4 regions of the Streptomyces sp. NPDC047917 genome follow, and region 4 is predicted to be linked to each of the others. Evidence: riboswitches for the same ligand, from Rfam matches in the RefSeq annotation. Region 4 holds a riboswitch; each other region holds the start of a gene.
The links. A riboswitch is a leader RNA that binds a small molecule or an ion and turns the genes downstream of it on or off. The one in region 4 is predicted to bind cyclic di-AMP.
Positions count from the first base shown of each region.

Region 1: another riboswitch for cyclic di-AMP. It lies ahead of ACGF8B_RS22415 (transglycosylase family protein); the one in region 4 lies ahead of ACGF8B_RS12745 (peptidoglycan DD-metalloendopeptidase family protein).
Region 2: another riboswitch for cyclic di-AMP. It lies ahead of ACGF8B_RS34830 (C40 family peptidase); the one in region 4 lies ahead of ACGF8B_RS12745 (peptidoglycan DD-metalloendopeptidase family protein).
Region 3: another riboswitch for cyclic di-AMP. It lies ahead of ACGF8B_RS07335 (M23 family metallopeptidase); the one in region 4 lies ahead of ACGF8B_RS12745 (peptidoglycan DD-metalloendopeptidase family protein).

Region 1 covers NZ_JBIDCA010000009.1:87,481-93,099, reverse strand. The annotation lists gene ACGF8B_RS22425 (cytochrome P450) at 1-270, shown strand, start outside; gene ACGF8B_RS22420 (transglycosylase family protein) at 376-1,353, shown strand; cyclic di-AMP (ydaO/yuaA leader) riboswitch at 1,654-1,825, shown strand; gene ACGF8B_RS22415 (transglycosylase family protein) at 1,829-2,593, shown strand; gene eno (phosphopyruvate hydratase) at 2,882-4,162, shown strand; gene ACGF8B_RS22405 (septum formation initiator family protein) at 4,261-4,731, shown strand; gene ACGF8B_RS22400 (DUF501 domain-containing protein) at 4,791-5,324, shown strand; gene ACGF8B_RS22395 (exopolyphosphatase) at 5,503-5,619, shown strand, end outside.
Region 2 covers NZ_JBIDCA010000016.1:238,197-243,815, reverse strand. The annotation lists gene bioB (biotin synthase BioB) at 1-286, opposite strand, end outside; gene ACGF8B_RS34855 (8-amino-7-oxononanoate synthase) at 429-1,571, shown strand; gene ACGF8B_RS34850 (DUF397 domain-containing protein) at 1,564-1,770, opposite strand; gene ACGF8B_RS34845 (helix-turn-helix domain-containing protein) at 1,795-2,655, opposite strand; gene ACGF8B_RS34840 (ATP-binding protein) at 2,860-3,291, shown strand; partial or broken gene ACGF8B_RS34835 (LysR family transcriptional regulator) at 3,414-3,560, opposite strand; gene ACGF8B_RS34830 (C40 family peptidase) at 3,775-4,248, opposite strand; cyclic di-AMP (ydaO/yuaA leader) riboswitch at 4,252-4,424, opposite strand; gene ACGF8B_RS34825 (hypothetical protein) at 4,825-5,133, opposite strand; gene ACGF8B_RS34820 (ATP-dependent Clp protease proteolytic subunit) at 5,141-5,619, opposite strand, start outside.
Region 3 covers NZ_JBIDCA010000003.1:82,594-88,212, forward strand. The annotation lists gene ACGF8B_RS07325 (M16 family metallopeptidase) at 1-1,235, shown strand, start outside; gene ACGF8B_RS07330 (M16 family metallopeptidase) at 1,262-2,644, shown strand; cyclic di-AMP (ydaO/yuaA leader) riboswitch at 2,881-3,046, shown strand; gene ACGF8B_RS07335 (M23 family metallopeptidase) at 3,060-3,881, shown strand; gene ACGF8B_RS07340 (GntR family transcriptional regulator) at 4,108-4,803, shown strand; gene ACGF8B_RS07345 (HPr family phosphocarrier protein) at 5,064-5,345, opposite strand; gene ACGF8B_RS07350 (GNAT family N-acetyltransferase) at 5,519-5,619, shown strand, end outside.
Region 4 covers NZ_JBIDCA010000004.1:655,615-661,233, forward strand. The annotation lists gene ACGF8B_RS12740 (SGNH/GDSL hydrolase family protein) at 1-660, opposite strand, end outside; gene ACGF8B_RS12745 (peptidoglycan DD-metalloendopeptidase family protein) at 849-1,790, opposite strand; cyclic di-AMP (ydaO/yuaA leader) riboswitch at 1,794-1,950, opposite strand; gene ACGF8B_RS12750 (alpha-galactosidase) at 2,246-4,342, opposite strand; gene ACGF8B_RS12755 (tyrosine-protein phosphatase) at 4,568-5,383, shown strand; gene ACGF8B_RS12760 (DUF6126 family protein) at 5,619-5,619, opposite strand, start outside.

The DNA of each region.
Region 1 (5,619 bases), on a different contig from region 4:
CCCGACACGCTCGACCTCGCACGGCGTGACAATCAGCACCTCGGATACGGGCACGGCATCCACTACTGCCTGGGAGCGCCGCTCGCCCGGCTGGAGGGACAGACCGCGCTGGCCACGCTGCTGAACCGCCTTCCGGACCTGCGACTTGCGGTGGAACCTGCCGATTTGCGGTGGCGTGGCGGGCTCATCATGCGCGGACTCCGCACGCTTCCCGTGGAGTTCACCCCGGGGTCCGCCCACGTGAAAAGTGACACTCTGTCAACTCTGTGACTTTCACGTGATCTGCGCTGCATCGACTTGTGACTCCCGTTCGAACCCGGCTAGGTTCACCGTTCGACTCACCAGTCACCTGTCAGCTACCCGGAAGGCAACCCCATGGGCTCCGCGAACGGCAGACACCGTCGCCCCCGTCAGGCACCCGCCATCGTCGTCGCCGCGGGCGTGACCGGATCGGCCATCGCCATCCCGCTGCTCGGCGCGTCCGGCGCACACGCGGCCGACGCCCAGACCTGGGACCGGGTGGCCGAGTGCGAGAGCGGCGGCATGTGGAGCGCCGACCTCGGCAACGGCCTCTACGGCGGCCTCCAGTTCTCGCAGGAGACGTGGAAGGCGTACGGCGGTTCGGCGTACGCGGAGCGCGCCGACCTCGCCAGCCGGGCGCAGCAGATAGCGGTGGCCGAGAAGGTGCTGGACGACCGCGGCCCGAAGGCCTGGCCCAGCTGTGCGGTCATCTCCGGGCTCGCCGTGGACGGGACGCTGCCCGGAGTGGACCCGGGCTCCGTGCCCGCCGACGAACCGACCGGGAGCGCGAAGCCGTCCGGCGACGCGTCGGCGGACCCGTCCGGCGACGCCACACCGTCCGACAGCGCCTCCGGCAGCGCCTCCGACGGCACGGACGCCGTGGACGGCGCCGACGGCCCGGAGAAGGCCGATGGGCCGTCAGGGAAGACCTCGCCGTCCCCGAAGCCCTCGACCACCCCCTCCCCGGACGCGTCCACCGGCGCCCCCTCCGGAGCGCCCGACGCCTCCGGCTCGCCCGACGCGTCCGGCGGCACGGGCGGCAAGCACCGCGGCGCGCCGGCCGCGGAGAAGGGCGGCGGCACGGGCGGCGGCGGCCGCGAGGCGGGCCGTCATGCCTCGCGCGGCGGCGGCGACGCGCGCGACACGGCCGACACGCCCGCCGACGGCACGTACACCGTTCACGCCGGTGACAACCTCTGGTCGATTGCTGATGCACAGAACATCCCCGGTGGCTGGCCCGCGCTCTACGAGGCCAACAAGGCTGCTGTCGGCGCCGACCCGGACCTCATCCTCCCTGGCCAGAGCCTCGATCTCGACGTGAAAGCCAAGTGAGGACAGTCTGATAATCGACTAAAAGCACCCTCAAAATCGGGGCAGTTCAGGGACCTATGTCCGCTTATGCGTAAGTGAGACATGGGTCTCTTTGCGTCAACTGGCGTGTCGCGCCCGGGGAGCCCTTCCGCATCACGTCCGACCTGCGGAAACGATGGTTCTTCAGATGCAAGTACGGGCTGATTGTCCGATGTGTCCATCTTTGAATGTGAGGGTTGCGTATGTTTACGGTCGGAACCGCTCGCACCGCGGGCCCCGTCGACCGTCACGCCGAATCCTGCCGTCGGTCGAAGGGAACAGACGCGTAAAGCGCCGTAGGCAGGAGCGGGGGACCCAGGTAAGCGCCGGGCCCGATCGTCGAAAGACGCATCAGGACCGGCTTGGGGTGAAGTCGCGTGCTAGGACGTGCGACCGGGCAACTCACTTGGCCCGAACCCGACAGCTCACCTCGTAGGCGTCGGTGAGGAGAAGTTCCATGCTGCTTTCCAGCAAGGGCAAGCACCGCCGCCCGTCCAAGGCCGTCCGTATCGCCACGCTCGCCGGTGTCGCCGGTGCCGCAGTCGCCGTGCCCCTGATGGGCGCGACCGGCGCCTCCGCCGCCTCCGTCGCCACCTGGGACGCCGTCGCCCAGTGCGAGTCCGGTGGCAACTGGTCCATCAACACCGGCAACGGCTACTACGGCGGTCTGCAGTTCTCGCAGTCCAGCTGGGCCGCCGCCGGCGGTACGCAGTACGCCGCCCGTGCCGACCTGGCCACCAAGGCCCAGCAGATCGCCACCGCCGAGAAGCTCCTCGACATGCAGGGCCCGGGTGCCTGGGGCTGCGCCGGCGCCGGCAACCTGACCAACGACGGTGTCGACCCGGGTGTCAGCACCGGCTCCTCGAACTCCACCGCGAACTCCGGCGCCTCCGAGCAGCAGAGCGCCCCGAAGCAGCAGTCGCAGCCGGCCCAGCAGGCCCAGCCGAAGCCGGCCGAGCGCACCGAGGCCCCCGCCGCCTCCCGCTCGGACCGCTCCGCCGCCCCGCAGGCCGAGTCGAAGAAGACCGTCACCACCCCGACCGGCGAGAAGGTCAAGAAGGGCGACGGCGAGTACAAGGTCGTCTCCGGCGACTCGCTGAGCAAGATCGCCGCCGACAACAAGGTCGAGGGCGGCTGGAAGCACCTGTTCGAGCTGAACAAGGACATCGTCAAGGACGCCGACCTGATCTACCCGGGTCAGCAGCTGCACCTGACGAAGTAGTCGCGGCTCTCTCCTCCCGGGCACCGCCCCGGTCCGGCGCGCGTTTCCCCGTGTGCGCCGGACCGGGGCACTGCCGTTCGCGCTCGGGGGAGCGCCGGATCGTTCAAGTGTTGTAGTTACTGGTCAGTAAATTTTTGGCTGTTTGCCCGGCAATGTGTGCCCTCGGGCCCTTTTTCGTCCCAGGGGTCGGGCGGTCGGCCGACTGATCGGGCCGGGCCGGTTAGGCTCTTGTCGCAAGGCCAAAGCGACCCTGCACAACCAGCGTCATATCCCAGAAGGAGATGCCTCGTGCCGTCCATCGACGTCGTCGTAGCCCGGGAAATCCTCGACTCCCGCGGAAACCCCACGGTCGAGGTAGAGGTCGGCCTCGACGACGGCAGCACGGGCCGTGCTGCCGTTCCGTCCGGCGCCTCCACCGGTGCGTTCGAGGCCATTGAGCTTCGCGACGGTGACCCCAACCGCTACCAGGGCAAGGGCGTCGAGAAGGCCGTCCTCGCCGTGATCGAGCAGATCGGCCCGGAGCTCGTCGGCTACGACGCCACCGAGCAGCGGCTGATCGACCAGGCGATGTTCGACCTGGACGCCACCGAGAACAAGGGCTCGCTCGGCGCCAACGCCATCCTCGGCGTCTCGCTGGCCGTCGCCCACGCTGCCTCCGAGGCCTCGGACCTGCCGCTGTTCCGCTACCTCGGCGGCCCGAACGCGCACCTGCTGCCCGTTCCGATGATGAACATCCTCAACGGCGGCTCGCACGCCGACTCCAACGTGGACATCCAGGAGTTCATGATCGCGCCGATCGGCGCGGAGTCCTTCTCCGAGGCGCTGCGCTGGGGTGCCGAGGTCTACCACACGCTGAAGAAGGTCCTGAAGACCAAGGGCCTGTCGACCGGTCTCGGCGACGAGGGCGGTTTCGCGCCGAACCTGGAGTCGAACCGCGCCGCCCTGGACCTCATCGTCGAGGCCATCAAGGAAGCCGGCTACGCCCCGGGCAAGGACATCGCGCTCGCGCTCGACGTCGCCGCGTCCGAGTTCTACAAGGACGGCAAGTACGAGTTCGAGGGCAAGTCCCGCTCGGCCGCCGAGATGACCGAGTACTACGAGGAGCTCGTCTCCGCGTACCCGCTGGTCTCCATCGAGGACCCGCTGTACGAGGACGACTGGGCCGGCTGGAAGGTCATCACCGACAAGCTCGGCGCCAAGGTGCAGATCGTCGGCGACGACCTCTTCGTCACCAACCCGGAGCGCCTGGCCCGCGGCATCGAGGAGGGCTCCGCCAACGCCCTGCTCGTCAAGGTCAACCAGATCGGCTCGCTGACCGAGACCCTGGACGCCGTCGAGCTGGCCCAGCGCAACGGCTTCAAGTGCATGATGTCGCACCGCTCGGGCGAGACCGAGGACGTCACCATCGCCGACCTCGCCGTCGCGGTGAACTGCGGCCAGATCAAGACCGGCGCCCCGGCCCGCTCGGACCGCGTCGCCAAGTACAACCAGCTGCTGCGCATCGAGGAGATCCTCGACGACGCCGCGGTGTACGCGGGCCGCTCGGCGTTCCCGCGGTTCAAGGGCTGACAAGCCCGGCGGGGGCAAGTGCCCCGGCCTCCGTCCGTCCCCGCACTCGGTCCCGTACCGTGTGCGGGGACGGACGTGCGTAGTGGGGAGGCGGAGACATGGCCGCGAAGGACCGGGACCGGTTCTCCACCGCGACCCGGCTGCGACTGCTCGGCGAGCAGACCGCGGCCCGTGTCTACCGGTCCCAGAACCGCCGCCAGGCCCGCCGCTCACGGCTCACCGGCCGGGCGGCCTTCCTCGCGCTGGTCGTCTGCTCGCTGGTGGTCGCGCTCGCGTATCCGATGCGGCAGTACGTCTCGCAGCAGGACGAGATCGCGGACCAGGAGCGGCTGGCGCAGGACGCCAAGGCCCGTACCGAGGAGCTGCGCGACGAGAAGGCGCGCCTCCAGGACGATGCGTACATCCGGCAGCTGGCCCGTACGCACCTGCACTACCTTCTTCCCGGGGAGACCGGTTACACGGTGATCGACCCCGACGCGGTCAAGGAGCGCGAGGGCAGGACGGACGAGTCCGGCCGGCCGTGGCACTCCAACCTCTGGGACGGCGTGGACAGCGCCGACCGCGACTGAATCCCTTCATCCATCTGCAGAACCGCAGTTCGAGCAGCCCGATCAGAACCTAGGCAGGCATGGAAACGCCCCCTCCCCAGACCGAGTCCACCGCGCCCACCGAGGCGGACATCGCCGCGTTCCAGCAGCAGCTGGGGCGTCCGCCGCGCGGTCTGCGCGCGATCGCGCACCGCTGCCCGTGCGGCAACCCGGACGTGGTCGAGACGCAGCCCCGGCTGGAGGACGGTACGCCGTTCCCGACGACGTACTACCTGACCTGCCCGCGTGCCGCGTCCGCGATCGGCACGCTGGAGGCGAACGGGGTCATGAAGGAGATGACCGAGCGCCTCGGTACGGACCCCGAGCTGGCCGCCGCGTACCGGGCCGCGCACGAGGACTACATCGCCCGGCGCGACGCGATCGAGGTGCTGGAGGGCTTTCCGAGCGCGGGAGGCATGCCGGACCGGGTGAAGTGCCTGCACGTCCTGGTGGGGCACTCGCTGGCCGCGGGGCCGGGGGTGAACCCGCTGGGGGACGAGGCGATCGCGATGCTGCCGGAGTGGTGGCGCAAGGGGCCGTGCGTCTCGCCGTGCGGCGCGCCGGAGGAGGACTGACCGTTCGCACGGGGGCTCTGCCCCCGGACCCCCGCTCCTCGATCGCCGGAGGGGCCTGGTTCTGCTCCTTGTCCGTCGCAGGGGCTCGGTTTGCTCCTCGTCCGTCGCAGGGGTTTGATCTGCTCCTCGTCCGTCGGAGGGGCCTGATGTGGGCTCTGCCCATGATTCTGGAGCGTTCATGACCCGCGTGGCCGCCATCGACTGCGGTACCAACTCCATCCGTCTGCTCGTCGCCGACGCGGATCCGTCCACCGGTGAGTTCGTCGAGCTCGACCGGCGGATGGAGATCGTCCGG
Region 2 (5,619 bases), on a different contig from region 4:
CCTTCGACGCCTCATCCGGTTTCAGCCAGGTGTACTTCAGGATCCCGGCCTTGGAGCCGAGCCGCTGCGAGCAGTACGAGCAGTCCTCGGGACAGAGACCGGACTTGAGGTTGACCAGGTAGTTCAGCTTCACGCGCCGTCCGAACCACTGACGGCGTACCTTTCCGGCCGCGGCCACCACTTCGAGCAGATCGTCGTCGGAGGTCGCCAGTACGGCGAGCGCTTCTTCGCGGGTCGGCAGCTCGCGCCGCAGCCCCTTGTCCACCAGCGTGTTCAGGAGGTCCATGGCCAAGATCCTGGCCTACCGCACGGCTCCCAGCCAAGGAGGAACCGGACAACAGAGCCCGCCGAGGGTGTGTGTATTGCCACACCATGACCTGTTGCAAGCACGGTTAGGGTCTGTGAGCTGCCTACAAAAGGGACCGCTCATGCCCTTCGACCCGTTCGACTGGATCGACGCCGAGGCGTGCCGCCGCGCGGACGCCGGACTCGTCCGTACCCTGCGCCCCCGGCCCGCCGCGTCCGCGCTTGTGGACCTCGCGAGCAACGACTATCTGGGCCTGACACGGCACCCCGACGTCACCGCCGCCGCGGCCGGGGCCGCGCGCGAGTGGGGTGCGGGCGCGACCGGATCCCGGCTGGTCACCGGCTCCACCGCACTGCACGCCGAACTGGAGGGCGAGCTGGCCGAATTCTGCGGTTTCGAGGCGGCCCTGGTGCTGTCGTCCGGCTACGCGGCCAACCTGGCGGCAATCACGGCGCTCACCGGCCAGGACTCGCTGATCGTCTCCGACGCGGGCAACCACGCCTCGATCGTGGACGGTTGCCGGCTCTCCCGCGCCGGAACCGCCGTCGTTCCGCACGCCGATCCCGGAGCGGTGCGCAAGACCCTGCAGGCGCACCGAGGCCGGGCGCTGGCCGTCACCGACTCGGTCTTCTCGGTCGACGGCGACGCGGCACCGCTGTCCGAACTGGCCGACGTCTGCCGGTCCGCGGGCGCCGCACTGCTCGTCGACGACGCACACGGCCTCGGCGTGCTGGGGGACGGCGGCCGAGGGGCGCTCGCCGCCGCCGGTCTCGCGGGCGACGCGGGCATCGTCACCACGCTCACCCTCTCCAAGTCTTTGGGCAGCCAGGGCGGAGCGGTCCTGGGACCGGCCCGGGTCATCGAACACCTCGTCAACACGGCCCGTACGTTCATCTTCGACACCGGCCTCGCGCCGGCCGCGGCGGGCGCCGCGCTGGAAAGCCTGCGGCTGCTGCGCCGCGAGCCGGAGCGGGCAGGCCGGGCCCGTGCGGTCGCCGCGGCACTGTACGAGCAGCTCACCGGGGCCGGCCTGGCTGCCGTACGGCCGGACGCGGCCGTGGTCTCGGTGCGCGCCCCCTCGGCGGCCGCGGCGGTGCGCTGGGCGGCCGACTGCCGCACCGCCGGAATCGTGGTGGGCTGCTTCCGGCCCCCGTCCGTGCCGGACGGGGTGTCCCGGCTGCGGCTCACCGCACGGGCCGATCTGACCGAGGAGCAGATCGCCACCGCGGTGTCCGTGGTGCGGCGGACCGCCCCCGTCAGCTGACCGAATCCCGGCGCAGACCGGCGACGAACGAGGTCCAGGCCGCCGCGGTGAACCGCAGCGGCGGCCTGGACACATCCTTGGAGTCCCGCACGGCCAGCCGCTCGTCACCGAACGGCGCGGCCTCCACACAGTTGTTCATACCCGTGCTGCGGCTGCTGCGCCGCCAACGTAAGCCGTGCTGTGCGAGGCAATCCGACATGAGGCCCCCTCGGGCGGTCCGAAGTCACCGACCGTCGCGGTCGATCGCGGCGATCAGGTCCAACGAGTGCTCCGGCGACAGCGCGTGACCCTGCATCGTGCGGAAGGCCGAGCTGTACGCCGCAAGGTCTTCTTTCCGCTCCAGGTAGAGGCTACTCGTCAAATGGTCGAGAACGACCACATCCAGATCAGAAGTGCTCGGAAATGAGAAGATAACGAAAGGCCCGGTAAGGCCGGCATGGCCGCCCATCGAGAACGGGAGCAACTGGAGTCGCACATGGGGCAGTTGAGCCACCCGGGCCAGATGGCGCAGCTGTTCCCGCATCACCCGGCACCCGCCGACCTGGCGCCGCAGCACGGCCTCGTCGAGCACCGCGCTCAGCCGCAGCGGTGGATCGGTCCGCAGCACCCCCTGCCTGGCCAGTCGCACCTCCACCAGCGAGTCCAGCTGGCCGGACGGCAGCCCGTCCAGTGACGCCCGGGTCACCGCACGCGCGTAGTCGGCCGTCTGCAACAGCCCCGGCACCACCGAGGTCTCCAGCGTGCGCGCGGTCCGGGCCTGGGACTCCAGACTGATGAAGTCGCGGTACTGGGGCGGGATCAGACCGCGATAGGCGTGCCACCAGCCGGTGCCGCCACCGCCCGCCGAACCCGCGAGCGTCGCCAGGAGATCCCGCAGCCGGGTGTCGTCCACGCCGTACGTGTCCAGCAGCCGGGTCACATCGGCCGGCTGCACCCCGCTCACCCCGGTCTCGATCCGGCTCACCTTCGACTGGTGCCAGCCGAGCATCCGCGCCGCGTCCCGACTGGTCAGTCCCGACGCGTGGCGCAGACTCCGGAGCTCCTCCCCGAGCTTGCGGCGTCGAACCGCAGGGCCGTGCTGCATCCGCGGCCTCCCTCCCTCTTCTGCCGAGCGGACAGTGTGCCGTCCACATCCGGCCTTGCGTGGCAGGGTTCACCGCTTCGAGCGACAGATATATGCATATCTTGGTGGATCGCCGTCGCAGAGGGCAGCATCAGTGGCAATCTGGCGCGAAGCGCAACCCGTACCGATCGCGGGTCGGCACGGGTGGGAAAGGGACGGCTCGCCATGGCAGACCATCAGGAAGCAAACGTCACTCTGCCGAGCGAGCCGGTCTCGGTCTCGGCAGCCCGCAGGTACGTGGCCCGGGTGCTCGCCGAATGGGGCCTGGCCGCCGACACCGATTTCGCCGACAGCATCCAGCTCATCGTCTCGGAGCTCGCGACCAACGCGGTCCAGCACACCTTCGGGCAGTCGCCCACGTTCACCGTGGACCTCCGGCTGGAGCGGGAGGAGCAGCTGTACCTCGGAGTGACGGACAGTCACCCCCGCTGGCCCCGGCGACTGCCCGCCGCCGTCCAGCAGGACAACGGACGCGGCATGGTGATCATCCGCTGTCTGGCCAAGGAGTGCGGGGGCCGGCTCACCGTCACCCCCACCGCCGACGGCGGCAAGACGGTGTGGATCGCGCTGCCGTGGAGCATCCCGGTGCAGAGCTGACCGACGCGCTCACCCGGCTTCGCCGCCCGGCCACCGAGCCGACCCCGCCCGCCCGAACCCGCTGCGCAACAGGGCCTGTCGAGGATGTGCCGGGCGCGTCCGGCCGGCAGCTCGCCCGTGGCCGTGCGCCGGGCCCCGCGGTGGTGGCGCACCAGCGGTGCCGCGCCCGCCTCCCGCTCCGGCTTGGCGAGCTGCTGGGAGCGGGCCGGTGCGGTGTGGCCCAGGCGTGCGGCGGCCCGGGTGAGCGATCCGGCCTCCTCGACCGCCACCGGCGTGGCCAGCCGTGTCGGGGCCTACATCAAGCGTTCGCGCGCACCGGGCGCACCGGCGAGGGCGGCAGCGGCGTGGCGCTCACCGGGCCGGGCCTGATGCCGGTGACCGGCCCGCCGCCGCACTGAGCGGGGGAGGGCCGGCCGCCGGGTCGGGCCGGGCGGCCACGGGCGGGCCCGGCCGGCGGCCACGGATCGCCGGCCGGGCCGTGCCTCAGCGGACCCGGCCGTAGTAGACGCTCCTGGTCCAGATCTTCTCCAGCCGCACCACGGCGCCGGTCCTCGGCGAGTGCCAGATCTTGCCCTTGCCGGCGTAGATCCCCACGTGGTAGACGCTGCGGCCGTAGTGGAAGAACACCAGATCGCCGCGCTGCCGGTGCGAGGCCGAGATGTGGCGGGTCCGGTTGTACTGCTGCTGGGCCGTGCGGGGGAGCTTCTTGCCGGCCTTCTTGAACGAATAGAGCGTCAGCCCCGAGCAGTCGAAGCGGTTGGGGCCGGTGGCCCCCCAGCTGTACGGCGAGCCCTTCTTCGACGCCGCGACGTTGAGCGCCTTCATCGACAGCGTCGCCGCCCGGGCGTCCGTCGCGGCGCCCGGGGCGAACATAGTGCCACCGACGGCGGCGAGCGTGAGAACCGAGGCCGTACCGGCCCGGACGAGCAGAGACGGGACATGAACCTGCGCAGTCATGCGCAACCCTTCGTCAGCCGCCTGTGAAGGATGACCTGTCGGGTTCGGGCTGGCGAAGTTGCCCGGCCGCGTTCGGCGGCTTCACCCCGAGGGTCGACCGGTGTTCAGGTCGACCCGTTGTGCTCGGGTCCTCCACTCCTGCCGATCCACTTCTGTCGACCAGGCATCCGGACGGCGGCAGGACTCGGCGTCCGCCCGGACCGCCCCGCCGCGGTGGCGGGGGCTTGTCGTCCCAGGGATCTTGACTCACCGACTGCCGGATTTCCGAGCTGAAACAGGGATATGTGAGGCTCCTCACGACTGATCCGTTCGGGTGGACATGGTGATCCTTGAGGCTTCGCCGGTGACCCCGACCAGGTGCGTACCTGGGGCGGAAGGGTTGATTCCGTTCACCGTCCACGCCGAAAACGCAAGTTGAGCGGTCCCTCCTGAGGGGGACTTCCTACGCCGAACGAGCGAGGATTTCCGGTGGGGTGGTCGGGCGTGTCGGGTACGGGAGCCGGGTGACGGCCGCCGGGCGCCGGGTCAGGGGGAGTTGGCCGGATCCGCGCCGCGCGCGCGGACGGCGCGGGCCGGTCAACTCGGCGGAGCCGGGGGTACGGTGACGCGCCCCGCCCGCCGTTCCCCGTCCAGCACCCGCAGCGCACGGGCGAGCGTGGCCGCGTGGAGCTGCGCCTCGCCGCGCTCGTGCATCAACGCGAGGGCGTCCCGCAGCGTGCGTGAGTGCGTGACGAGTGCCTGAGCGGCGCGGAGCGCGCCGTAGGTGTCCCCGCCGCGGGCCGGGTTGATCCGGCCGACCTGGTCGAGGACTTCGAGGTAGCCGTCGATGAACTCCCCCTCGGCACGGGTCAGTGCGGGCAGTGGCGGGAACTCCGGTGGTCGCATCGGGTGTTCACCTCTCGCCGTGCGGCCGCAGTGCGGAATTCCGGTTCTCCAGGACGTGGTCCACCAGCCCGTACGCCTTGGCGCCGGCCGCGTCGAGGATGAGGTCGCGTTCGGTGTCCTCGGTGATCTGCTCCTCGGTGCGCCCCGTGTGACGGGCCAACAGGGTGGTGAGCATCGCGCGGACCCGTTCCAGTTCCTGCGCCTGGATCTCCAGGTCGGAGGGCTGGCCCTGCACCGGCTCGGTGAGTTCGGGCTGCCGTACGAGAACCCTCGCGCCGGGCAGTGCGTGCCGCTTGCCGGGAGTGCCCGCGGCGAGCAGCGTGGAGGCGCAGGAGCCGGCCTGGCCGAGGCAGTACGTCTCCACCTCGCAGTTGAGGTACTGCATCGTGTCGTAGATCGCGGACATGGCCCCGAACGAGCCGCCGGGCGAGTTGATGTAGAGCGACACCGGCCGGTCCGGTGCGTCGTGTTCCAGATACATGAGCT
Region 3 (5,619 bases), on a different contig from region 4:
TCTGGTACGACGTCGGCTCGCGCCACGAGGTCAAGGGACGCACCGGGCTGGCTCACCTCTTCGAGCACCTGATGTTCCAGGGCTCGGGCCAGGTCAAGGGGAACGGCCACTTCGAGCTGGTGCAGGGGGCCGGCGGCTCGCTCAACGGGACCACCAGCTTCGAGCGCACCAACTATTTCGAGACCATGCCCACGCACCAGCTGGAGCTGGCCCTGTGGCTGGAGGCCGACCGGATGGGCTCACTGCTCGCCGCGCTCGACGAGGAGTCCATGGAGAACCAGCGCGACGTCGTCAAGAACGAGCGCCGCCAGCGCTACGACAACGTCCCGTACGGCACGGCGTTCGAGAAGCTGACGGCGCTGGCCTACCCCGAGGGCCACCCGTACCACCACACCCCGATCGGCTCGATGGCCGACCTGGACGCCGCGACCCTGGAGGACGCGCGCACCTTCTTCCGTACGTACTACGCGCCCAACAACGCGGTCCTCTCGGTGGTCGGCGACATCGATCCCGAGCAGACCCTCGCCTGGGTCGAGAAGTACTTCGGCTCCATCCCGTCCCACGACGGCAAGCAGCCGCCGCGCGACGGCACGCTCCCGGAGGTCATCGGCGAGCAGCTGCGCGAGGAGGTGCGCGAGGAGGTCCCGGCGCGGGCGCTGATGGCCGCCTACCGGCTGCCCCACGACGGCACCCGCGAGTGCGACGCGGCGGACCTGGCACTGACCGTGCTCGGCGGCGGCGAGTCGTCGCGGCTGCACAACCGCCTGGTCCGCCGTGACCGTACGGCCGTGGCGGCCGGGTTCGGGCTGCTGCGGCTGGCCGGCGCGCCCTCGCTGGGCTGGCTGGACGTCAAGATGTCCGGCGGTGTCGAGGTGCCGCAGGTCGAGGCCGCGGTCGACGAGGAGCTCGCCCGGTTCGCCGCCGAGGGCCCCACGCCCGAGGAAATGGAGCGCGCGCAGGCCCAGTTGGAGCGCGAGTGGCTGGACCGCCTCGGTACGGTCGCCGGCCGCGCCGACGAACTGTGCCGGTTCGCCGTGCTGTTCGGTGACCCGCAGCTCGCCCTGACCGCCGTTCAGCGGGTGCTCGACGTCACGGCGGAGGAGGTGCAGGCGGCCGCCAGGGCCCAGCTGCGCCCCGACAACCGCGCGGTGCTGGTCTACGAGCCGGTCGAGCCGGCCGAGCCCGCGGACACCGACGAGACCGACACCGACGCGCACGAAGGGGCGGACCAGTGACCGACGCTGCCGCGACTGGAGTTTCGATGCAGTACCACCCGCAGCCGGCCCCCGGCACCGCCCGCCCCTGGGCCTTTCCCGCGCCCGAGCGCGGCGCCCTGCCCAACGGCCTCACGGTGCTGCGCTGCCACCGCCCCGGCCAGCAGGTCGTGGCGGTCGAGATCTTCCTCGACGCCCCGCTGGACGCCGAGCCCGAGGGCCTCGACGGCGTGGCCACGATCATGTCGCGGGCGCTGAACGAGGGAACCGACAAGCACACTGCCGAGGAGTTCGCCGCCGAGTTGGAGCGCTGCGGCGCCACGCTCGACGCGCACGCCGACCACCCGGGCGTCCGGGTCTCCCTGGAGGTCCCCGCCTCCCGGCTGGCCAAGGCACTCGCGCTGGTCGCCGAGGCGCTGCGGGCGCCGGCCTTCGCCGAGAGCGAGATCGAGCGGCTGGTACGCAACCGGCTCGACGAGATCCCGCACGAGCAGGCCAACCCGGCGCGGCGTGCCGCCAAGCAGCTCTCCAAGGAGCTGTTCCCGGCCACGGCGCGGATGTCGCGCCCGCGCCAGGGCACCGAGGAGACGGTGGAGCGGATCGACACGGCGGCCGTACGCGCCTTCTTCGACGCCCACATCAGGCCGTCCACGGCGACCGCCGTGGTGGTCGGGGATCTCACCGGCATCGACCTGGACGTCCTGCTCGCCGACACTCTCGGCGACTGGTCCGGAGACACCGCCGCGCCGCGCCCCGCCCCGCCGATCACCGCCGACGACACCGGCCGGGTGGTCATCGTCGACCGTCCGGGCGCGGTGCAGACCCAGCTGCTCATCGGCCGGATCGGGGCCGACCGGCACGACAGCGTGTGGCCGGCCCAGGTGCTCGGCACGTACTGCCTGGGCGGCACGCTCACCTCCCGGCTCGACCGGGTGCTGCGCGAGGAGAAGGGCTACACGTACGGCGTGCGGGCCTTCGCCCAGGTACTGCGTTCCTCGGCCGCGGACTCCGCCTCGGGGGCGACCGGTGCCGCGATGCTCGCCATCAGCGGCTCGGTGGACACCGAATCCACCGAGCCGGCGCTCAAGGACCTGTGGACGGTCCTGCGGACCCTGGCGGCCGAGGGCCTGACCGACGAGGAGCGCGAGACGGCCGTGCAGAACCTCGTGGGTGTGGCGCCCCTGAAGTTCGAGACGGCTGCCTCCGTCGCGGGCACCCTCGCCGACCAGGTCGAGCAGCACCTGCCGGACGACTACCAGGCTCGGCTGTACGCCCGGCTCGCGGAGACCGGCACGGTCGAGGCGACCGCGGCGGTCGTCAACGCCTTCCCGGGTGACCGGCTGGTCACGATCCTCGTCGGCGACGCGGCCCGGATCGAGGAGCCCGTCCGTGCCCTGGGCATCGGAGAAGTGTCGGTGGTCACCGGCTGACGACCAGCCCGCCACGACACGTACGTCCCGCCGTTTCGTTGCGTATCGGGACATAAGGAAGGCCCTCGCGAGCGCGATCTCGCCGGGGTCTTCCCTTTTGTCCGTTCTGAGGGAAGGTTGCCTGTCTGCCCTGTGGGATGCGCTACAAAACGGCCTGTCCGTTTGGTGAATGAAAGCGCCCCCGCTTAGCGTCGGCTCGACTGCCCGTCACTCGTATGCCGCATCCGCGACGTACCGGACAGTCATCGCCGAGTCCCCGTCAGGCGCGAGCCTGGGGAGCCGGGGACCCACGCAGTCCCTGGGGTGAATCGGACGTCTGAGCCCGGATGGGCCGGGGCGTCCGTAGGAGACCTTCCTGCTCCGAACCCGTCAGCTAACCCGGTAGGCGAGAAGGAAGGAAAGGACCAGCCCCTCCATGGCGTTCACCCGTGTCACCGGGAAGCACCGTGCCCCGAGCCGACTGAAGCGCGGCAGCGCGAAGGCCGTCGGCGTCGCGGCTCTGGCCACCACCGGCGTCATCGGCGGCCTGGCCGCTCCCGCCTCCGCGGCGGACTCCGACGCACCCTCCGTGAGCGATACCGGCCTCAACCAGGTCATCGCCATCGACAAGACCCTCGCCGAGCGGATCGACGCCCAGGCCGACGTCCAGCAGCACCAGGCCGACGTCGCCGCGAAGGCGAAGGCCGAGGCCCACCGGAAGGCCGAGGCCAAGAAGAAGGCCGAGGCGAAGGCCAGGGCAGTGGCCGAGGCCAAGGCCGAGGCCGAGCGTGCCGCCGGGGCCCGCGCCGAGAAGGCCCGCGCCGCCCGGTCCGCCGAGCGCACCCGCCTGGGCTCCTTCCAGCTTCCGGTCGCCGGCTCGTACGTGAGCACCGGCTACAAGTCCAGCGGCTCGCTCTGGTCCTCCGGCAGCCACTCCGGCATCGACTTCCACGCCGCCTCCGGCAGCTCCGTCGTCGCCGTCGGCGCCGGCACGGTCGTCGAGGCCGGCTGGGGCGGCGCGTACGGCAACAACATCGTGCTCCGGATGACGGACGGCACGTACACCCAGTACGGCCACCTCTCCTCGATCGGCGTCTCCGTCGGCCAGAGCGTCGGCGCGGGTCAGCAGATCGGCCTCTCCGGCTCGACCGGCAACTCCACCGGACCGCACCTCCACTTCGAGGCCCGGACGACCCCGTCGTACGGCTCCGACATGGACCCGGTCGCGTACCTGCGCGCCCACGGCGTCCGCGTCTGACCGGCGCCCACCGCACCACCTCGTCGAAGGCCCCGGCAGCGCGCCGGGGCCTTCGACGTGTCCGGCGATCCCGGCCGCCCGGGACGACCGGCCGCCGTACCGCCCCGCGGCCAAAAGATATTCATGAATTCCCGCCCGGCATCGGAAATGCGGCCGCATTGCAATAGAGTCGCGGAACAGGCATCGGCCGGCCGCGATTCGCGGGGATCGAGACGGAGGTTCGGACATGCGCATTCCGGCGCATTCGGTATGCACGGCAATCCGTGACGACATCGTCTCCGGTGTCTTCGTACGCGGCAGCCGTCTCACGGAGGAACTGCTGGCCCGCCGATACGGGGTCTCCCGTGTCCCGGTGCGGGAGGCGCTGCGCACCCTGGAGTCCGAGGGCTTCGTGGTCACCCGGCGGCACGCGGGCGCCTGCGTCGCCGAGCCCACCGAGCGGGAGGCGGCCGATCTCCTGGAGGTCCGTACGCTGCTGGAGCCGCTGGGCGCCGCCCGTGCCGCGCAACGCCGCACCGAGGCACACCTCAAGGTGCTCCGCGGTCTCGTGCGGCTCGGCCAGGACCGGGCCCGGCGGGGCGAGGGCGACGATCTGCGCTCGCTGGGCGGCTGGTTCCACGAGACGCTGGCACAGGCTTCCGGCAGTCCGGGTCTGATCGCGCTGCTCACCCAACTGCGGCACAAGATCGACTGGATGTACGTGGTCGAGCAGTCCGCCCGGCCGGTGGATTCCTGGGCCGAGCACGGGGCGATCGTGGACGCGGTGGCACGCGGCGACGCGGAACGGGCCAGGGCGCTGGCCGCCCGTCACGCGGAACGGGCCGCGGCCGCGCACCGGCCGCGCCGGCGGCCCGGCGCGCCCGGGGCCGGCCGGGTGAGGACCTCGCAACATTCCGTAAACGCCGCAGGTGCCCGGAATTAACAATCACGCCGTATACAAAGAGAAGTCGCCGCGCAGGGGCGCATTCCGGGCAGTCGAAATTATGACCGCCTGGATTCCGTCCGCGTGAATTCCGTCCTGTCTGAATTCTGTCCTGCTCGAATTCTGCTTCGCCCGGATTCTGCTTCGCCCGGATTCCGTGCGTCTGAATCCTGGAGGCCGGAACCCGTTCGGCGGGCACCGGGAGACAAAAGAGCCGCGGCCCCGGTTCAGGGTGCCGCGGCTCTCTCGCCGAGGGTGTTTCAGACGGTCTCCGGGAGCTCCTCAAGTCCCTCGGCGACCAGCTTCGCCAGGCGGTCCAGGGCGGCTTCGGAGTCGTCGGCCTCGGACGCGAGCACGATCTCCTCGCCACCCTGCGCGCCGAGACCGAGGACCGCGAGCATGGAAGCGGCGTTCACCGGGTTGCCGTCGGCCTTGGAGATCGTCACCGGGACGCCGGAAGCCGTGGCGGCACGGACGAAGATGGAAGCGGGGCGGGCGTGCAGGCCCTCGGCCCAACCGACGTTGACGCGGCGCTCAGCCATGGTTCTGCCCTTCACGAATCAACAGTTGTCTAGACCAGTCTCTCACGCGGTGCGCGGTGCTCCGGCCGACCCCGGGAACAGCCCATAACGCCCGCGGACCCGCCGATCGGCCCTCTCAGACTGCCCCGGCCCCGAGACCTACGCGACCGCTGACGGAGCCGTACTCTTTGCCCATGCAGCCCGCGCCGGAGCAGAGTCCGCATCACGCTTATCCCGACCACTGGGAAGCGGACGTGGTGCTCCGCGACGGAGGCACCGCGCGCATCAGGCCCAT
Region 4 (5,619 bases):
GCCGAGGACCTGGGCGGCGCGCAGCGCGACCCTGGTGTGCCCCTCGGGCGAAAGGTGGAGCCGGTCGTCGTCCCAGGCGCGCCGGTCCTGGACGGACCGCAGCGACCACAGGTCCAGGACCGGGCAGTCGTAGCGGTCGGCGATGGCCCGTACATGGGCGGTGTACGTGGCGATCTTGCCGCGCAGATGGCGCAGCACGGGAATGCCACGGGTGTCGAAGCCGGTGGTGACCATGACCGTGCCGACCGCGCCGGTCAGCTCGGCGACCGCGCGCTCGAAGCGCTCGGCCACGTCGTCGGGGTCGGTGCCCGGCCGGATGATGTCGTTGCCGCCCGCGCAGAAGCTCACCAGGTCGGGTGCGAGCTCCTTGGCGCGCGGCACCTGCTCCTCGACGATCTGGTCGAGGAGGCGTCCTCGTACGGCGAGATTGGCGTACCTGAAATTCCCGTGCGCGGAACCTTCCGTGCCGGTCGCCGCATCGGGGTCCGGGAGCTGGTCCGCGAGGAGTACCGCGAAACGGTCCGCCCAGCCGACGAATGTCCCGTCCGGGCCGGGGTCGCCGACTCCCTCGGTGAAGCTGTCGCCGATAGCCGCGTACGACCCGATGACGCCCTGTCGGTTGTTGACGCCACGTTGATTTTTTCTCGAATCGTCTGCCACAAACGCTTATCCTGCACTGCCGAATGTGACCTACGCGACCGTAATATGGGGTTGACGGGTGGTGAGATAGGCCACCCGGTCAGTTTTTGGTAAAGGGGGAATAAGTGAAGGGGCGGTGCGCCGCCGCGCACCGCCCCTTCCGTGTCACTCGGATCATGCCCGGTGATTCAGCTGCCCGGCCGTTCGGCTCAGACGGAGACGCCGTGCGAGGCCAGGAAGGCGATCGGGTCGATGTCCGAACCGTACGCCGGGCCCGTGCGGACCTCGAAGTGCAGGTGCGGGCCGGTGGCGTTGCCGGTGGCACCGGAGAGGCCGAGCTGCTGACCGGCGCTCACGGCCTGCCCCGCGGAGACGGAGACGGAGGACAGGTGGCCGTACTGCGAGTAGTGGCCGTCGGCGTGCTTGATGACGACCTGGTTGCCGTACGCGCCGCCCCAGCCGGCGGTGACGACGGTGCCGGAGGTGATGGACTTGACGCTGGTGCCGGTGGCGACGGGGAAGTCGATGCCGGTGTGGCTACCGCTGGACCAGTTGGAGCCGGAGGCGCGGTAACCGGTGGTGTGGTTGCCCGGGACCGGGTGGACGTAGCCGGAGGCGCTGCTCCGGGTGGCGGCCGGGGCGGAGGCCGGGGCCTCGGTCTGCGGGGCCTTGGTCTCCGGGGCGGACGAGGTCTTGGCCGGGGCGGACTTCTCGGTGACGGAGGGCGCCTTCGACGGGAGGGACGAGCCGGTGCCGGCGCCGGTGGGCGCGACGTCGCCGGCGGCCTTGGCGCCGAGGGTCAGCTTCATGCCCGGGAAGATCAGGCCGGGGTTCTCGCCGACGACCTCGCGGTTGTCCTGGTACAGCTGCTGCCAGCCGCCCTTGACCTGGTGCTCGGCGGCGATCTTCGACAGGTAGTCGCCGGAGACGACGGAGTACGTCGTGGTGGCGGCCTGCTTCTGCGTGACCGGAGCGGCGTGCGTGGCGGCGGCCGGCTGCGGCGCGGCGGCCGGGACGGACTGCTCCGCGGCCTGGGCACCGGTGGCACCGAGCAGCGGCAGGGCGACGACGGCGCCGCCGGCGCTGACCGCGGCGACGCCACGGGCGATGGTGCTGAGCTTCGGACGGCGGTGCTTACCCGATATGGGCATGGCGTATTTCCTCTCCGGCGCCTGCGAGGTGAGCTGTCGGGTTCGGGCTGGAGATGCCCGGCCGCGCTGAGCGCGACTTCACCCCGAGCCGGCCGGATTTCTCCGGCCGGCGGCTTACCTGGTTCCCCCGCTCCTGCCACGCGATGAGTGGATGTGAATTCCGGGCGGCGGCAGGATTAGGCGGTCCGTCCGGATTGCGGTGACCGTAAGCGAGTCGGGACGGCGAGAACAAGCCATGGGTTCCATGCCGGATTCCGCTCCGGGAAATCGGCGCGGAATTCCGGTCACACTCCGTGGATTATGGATCTTGGAATTCCGCGCCGCGCACGGATTACCCGACTCGCCCGTCACCACACACCGTCACGGATATGATCCCGCTCACGAGGCAACCCTCATGTCCCCCATAAGCAGGCCATATTCAGACAAAAGCCTGAATTGCGGACATAAGGTATTCATCATCCGCGTCGGAGCCTCAGCACCCGTGCGTCGAGATCACCGCGAAGTCCGGTGTGCAGCCCCTGGTGCAGCAGCGTCGAACCGTGGTGCACCACCCCGGTGTCCAGGCAGGTGTAGGTCGCCTCCGGGTCGAGCCCGCGCAGTCGCAGGGCCGGGGACCGCTCCCCGTACCGCTGCGCCTCCAGCCACATCAGGACGACGGCGTCGTCCCCGTGGACGTACTGGATCGCGCTGAGTCCGCCGCGCGGTGCACGCAGCCGGTAGAGCGCGCCCTGCTGCACGACGGGCCGGATCTCCTTGTAGAGCTCCACCCAGGTCCGGGCCTCGGTCAGCTCCTCCTCGCTCCATTCGGTGAGGTCCCCGCCGACCCCGAGCACTCCGGCCATCGCGCTCACGAACCGGAAGCGCAGCGAGCTGACCCTGCCGTTGAGCTGGTGGTTCGGGCTGTCCGTGACCCAGGCGGCCATCACCCGCGCGGGGTGGAGGTGCCCGAAGCCCTCCTGGATGGCGAGCCGGTCGAGCGGGTCGGTGTTGTCGGAGGTCCACACCTGGTCGGTGCGGGACATGATCCCCAGGTCGACCCGGCCGCCGCCACCCGAGCAGGACTCGAACGCGACCGTGGGATGCGCGGCCCTGAGCCGGTCGATCAGCGCGTACAGGCCCTCCACGTGCTCGACCCAGAGCTTCTGCGGGTACTCCTCGCCCGGCCAGCCCGCATCGGTGAAGCAGCGGTTGAAATCCCATTTCACATAGTCGATGGGCGTGCCGGAGAGCAGTGCGTCCAGCTGCTCCCAGAGATATGCCCGCACATCGGGGCGGGCCAGATTGAGCACCAGCTGGTTGCGGTACTCCGTACGCGCCCGCCCGGGGAAGTGCTGCACCCAATCCGGATGGGCGCGATAGAGATCACTGTCGGCATTGACCATTTCCGGTTCGACCCAGATGCCGAACTGCATGCCGAGCCCGTGCACTTCGTCGGCGAGCGGCTTCAGCCCACCGGGGAAGCGGTCCGGATTCGGCGTCCAGTCCCCGAGCCCGGCCCGGTCGCTGGTCCGCTGCCCGAACCACGCGTCGTCCACGACGAACAGCTCGACGCCCATCGCGGCGGCCCGCTCGGCGAGGACCCGCTGCTGGTCCAGTGAGATGTCGAAGCCCGTCGCCTCCCAGGAGTTGTAGAGCACCGGCCGCGGGTTCTGCGCATCGGGGATCACATGGGCCAGCTGCCAGGCGTGCCAGGCGCGGCTCGCCCCGCCGAACCCCTGCCCGCTCCACAGCCCGGCGAAGACGGGCGTGGTGTACGACTCCCCCGGTGCCAGCCGGAGCAGACCGGAGTCGTCGTACCCGGCGCCGCCGGTGATCTGCACGAGCCCGTCGGGCAGCCGCTGCACGGAGATCCGCCACGATCCGGACCAGCCGAGCGCGCAGCCGTACACCTCGCCGCTCTCCTCGGTGGCGGCACCGTCGGCGTCCAGCGCGACCCACGGCAGGAACTGGTGGCCGGTGTGGCCGCGCCTGCTGGAGACGACGCTCTCGCCGTGAAGCAGCTCGGCCCGTTCAAGCCGCGATTCCGCCGCCCAGCGCCCGTGCAGCCGGCTCAGCCGCCAGCCGTCGCGGGCCGGCAGCGACCAGGCGGCCGCGTCTGCGCGCAGCAGCTCCAGCGGCGGGCCGTCCGGTCCGGCGTGGGCGACGGTGGCCCAGCGTTCCACGACATCGGAGTCGTCCCGCATCCGGTAGTGCAGGGTCAGGGCGAGCCGGTGCACGGAGTCGGTGAAGCCGATCCGCAGTTCGTCCCCGTCCGCCTCGGCGGCGTCGAAGGCCCACTCGGTGCCGCGGACCTGCGGGGTACGTACCGAGAGTGCCGGGCGCACGAACCTGGGGCCGCCCTCGACCGGATACTCCTCCCGGCCGTCGAGGTGGGACTCGAAGCCCCTGAAGTCCAGTTCCGGGGCCGCGGCCAGCGCCTCGGCCGCGGCGAGGGTGATCCTCGGCCCCCAGTGCAGATGGACCAGCTCGTCCTGCCCGGTCAGTCGCAGTGCGTAGCTGCTGCTCGCCCCTGTGAGCAGCCAGGTCCGGCCGGTGTTGCTCGTCTCGATCATCGCATCCCCACATTCCAACAGTTCCGCACATCATCGACCAACGAAGGGGTGTGAGCAACGGTTCGGCCAGGAATTCGCCGCGCGGATTCGCCTCGGGGGCACCGGAGTTCGCCCGGGTATCGACAGGGAAAGGCCGAGATGATTGCCTGAGGAATCAATGTCGTATCGTCGCAGGAGTGGCCTCGCCTGCGACTCGCGCCGGCACCAGACACTCCAGGAGTCACCGTGACGCAGCAGCTGCCGCAGATCCCGTCGACGGAACCCGAGCTGGCGGGCGTCCGCAACTTCCGCGACGTGGGCGGGCTGCCCACCGCGGACGGGCGACAGGTGCGGCACGGACGGCTCTTCCGCAGTGGTCACCTCGCGCACGCCACCGCCGAGGACGCCTCGTTCCTGGGCGGTCTCGGTCTGCACACGGTCTTCGACTTCCGCAACGCCGCCGACCGCAGGCTCGACGGGCTGGACGTGGAGCTGCCCGGCGTGCGAAGCGTGAACATCCCGCTCTCCGATCCGGCGGACGGCTCGGAGTTCTGGCACATGGTCCGCAACGGCGACGTCGAGCAACTGCGCTCGATCCTCGGCGACGGCAAGGGATCGAACCGGATGATCGCCTCGTACCGCTCGATCATCCGGGACCGCACCGCCGAGCACAGCCGGGTGCTGCACGCCCTGGCCGAGGACAGTGTTCCGGCCCTGATGCACTGTGCGGCGGGCAAGGACCGGGCCGGGCTGTCGATCGCGGTGTCACTGCTCGCCGTCGGCGTCGAGCCCGAGGCCATCGAGGCCGACTACCTGAAGTCCAACGACGCCCACCGCCGCTACCGGGTGCAGCGCAGCGACACCTCGGCGGACGGCATGTCGGCCGAGGTGATGGAGCTGCTGAACCCGCTGTTCGGCGCCCACGCCGATTACCTCGCCGCGGCCTTCGCGACCATCGAGGAGACCTGGGGCAGCACGGACCGCTACTTCTCCGAGGGCCTGAAGCTCGCCCCCGAGACCCGGGACCGGCTGCGCGACCGGCTCCTGGACGAGGCCCGCTGAGGGCTGTCCCGCACTTCCTGGCGGAACAGCGCGCGGCGTCGAACGCGGTGCGTCGCAAGGCGGAGGGGCACCCGAATACTGAATGTATCCGGGCGTTCCGACAACGCGGCGAGGCGCCGTGGCCGTCGTCGTGCGCCCGCCAGGAAGTGCGGGACAGCCCTCAGGGCCTCTCGTCCGGATCATGCCGGGCTCGCGCGCCCCGGTGCTCGATCCGGACGGATGACGCCGGGCGCGGT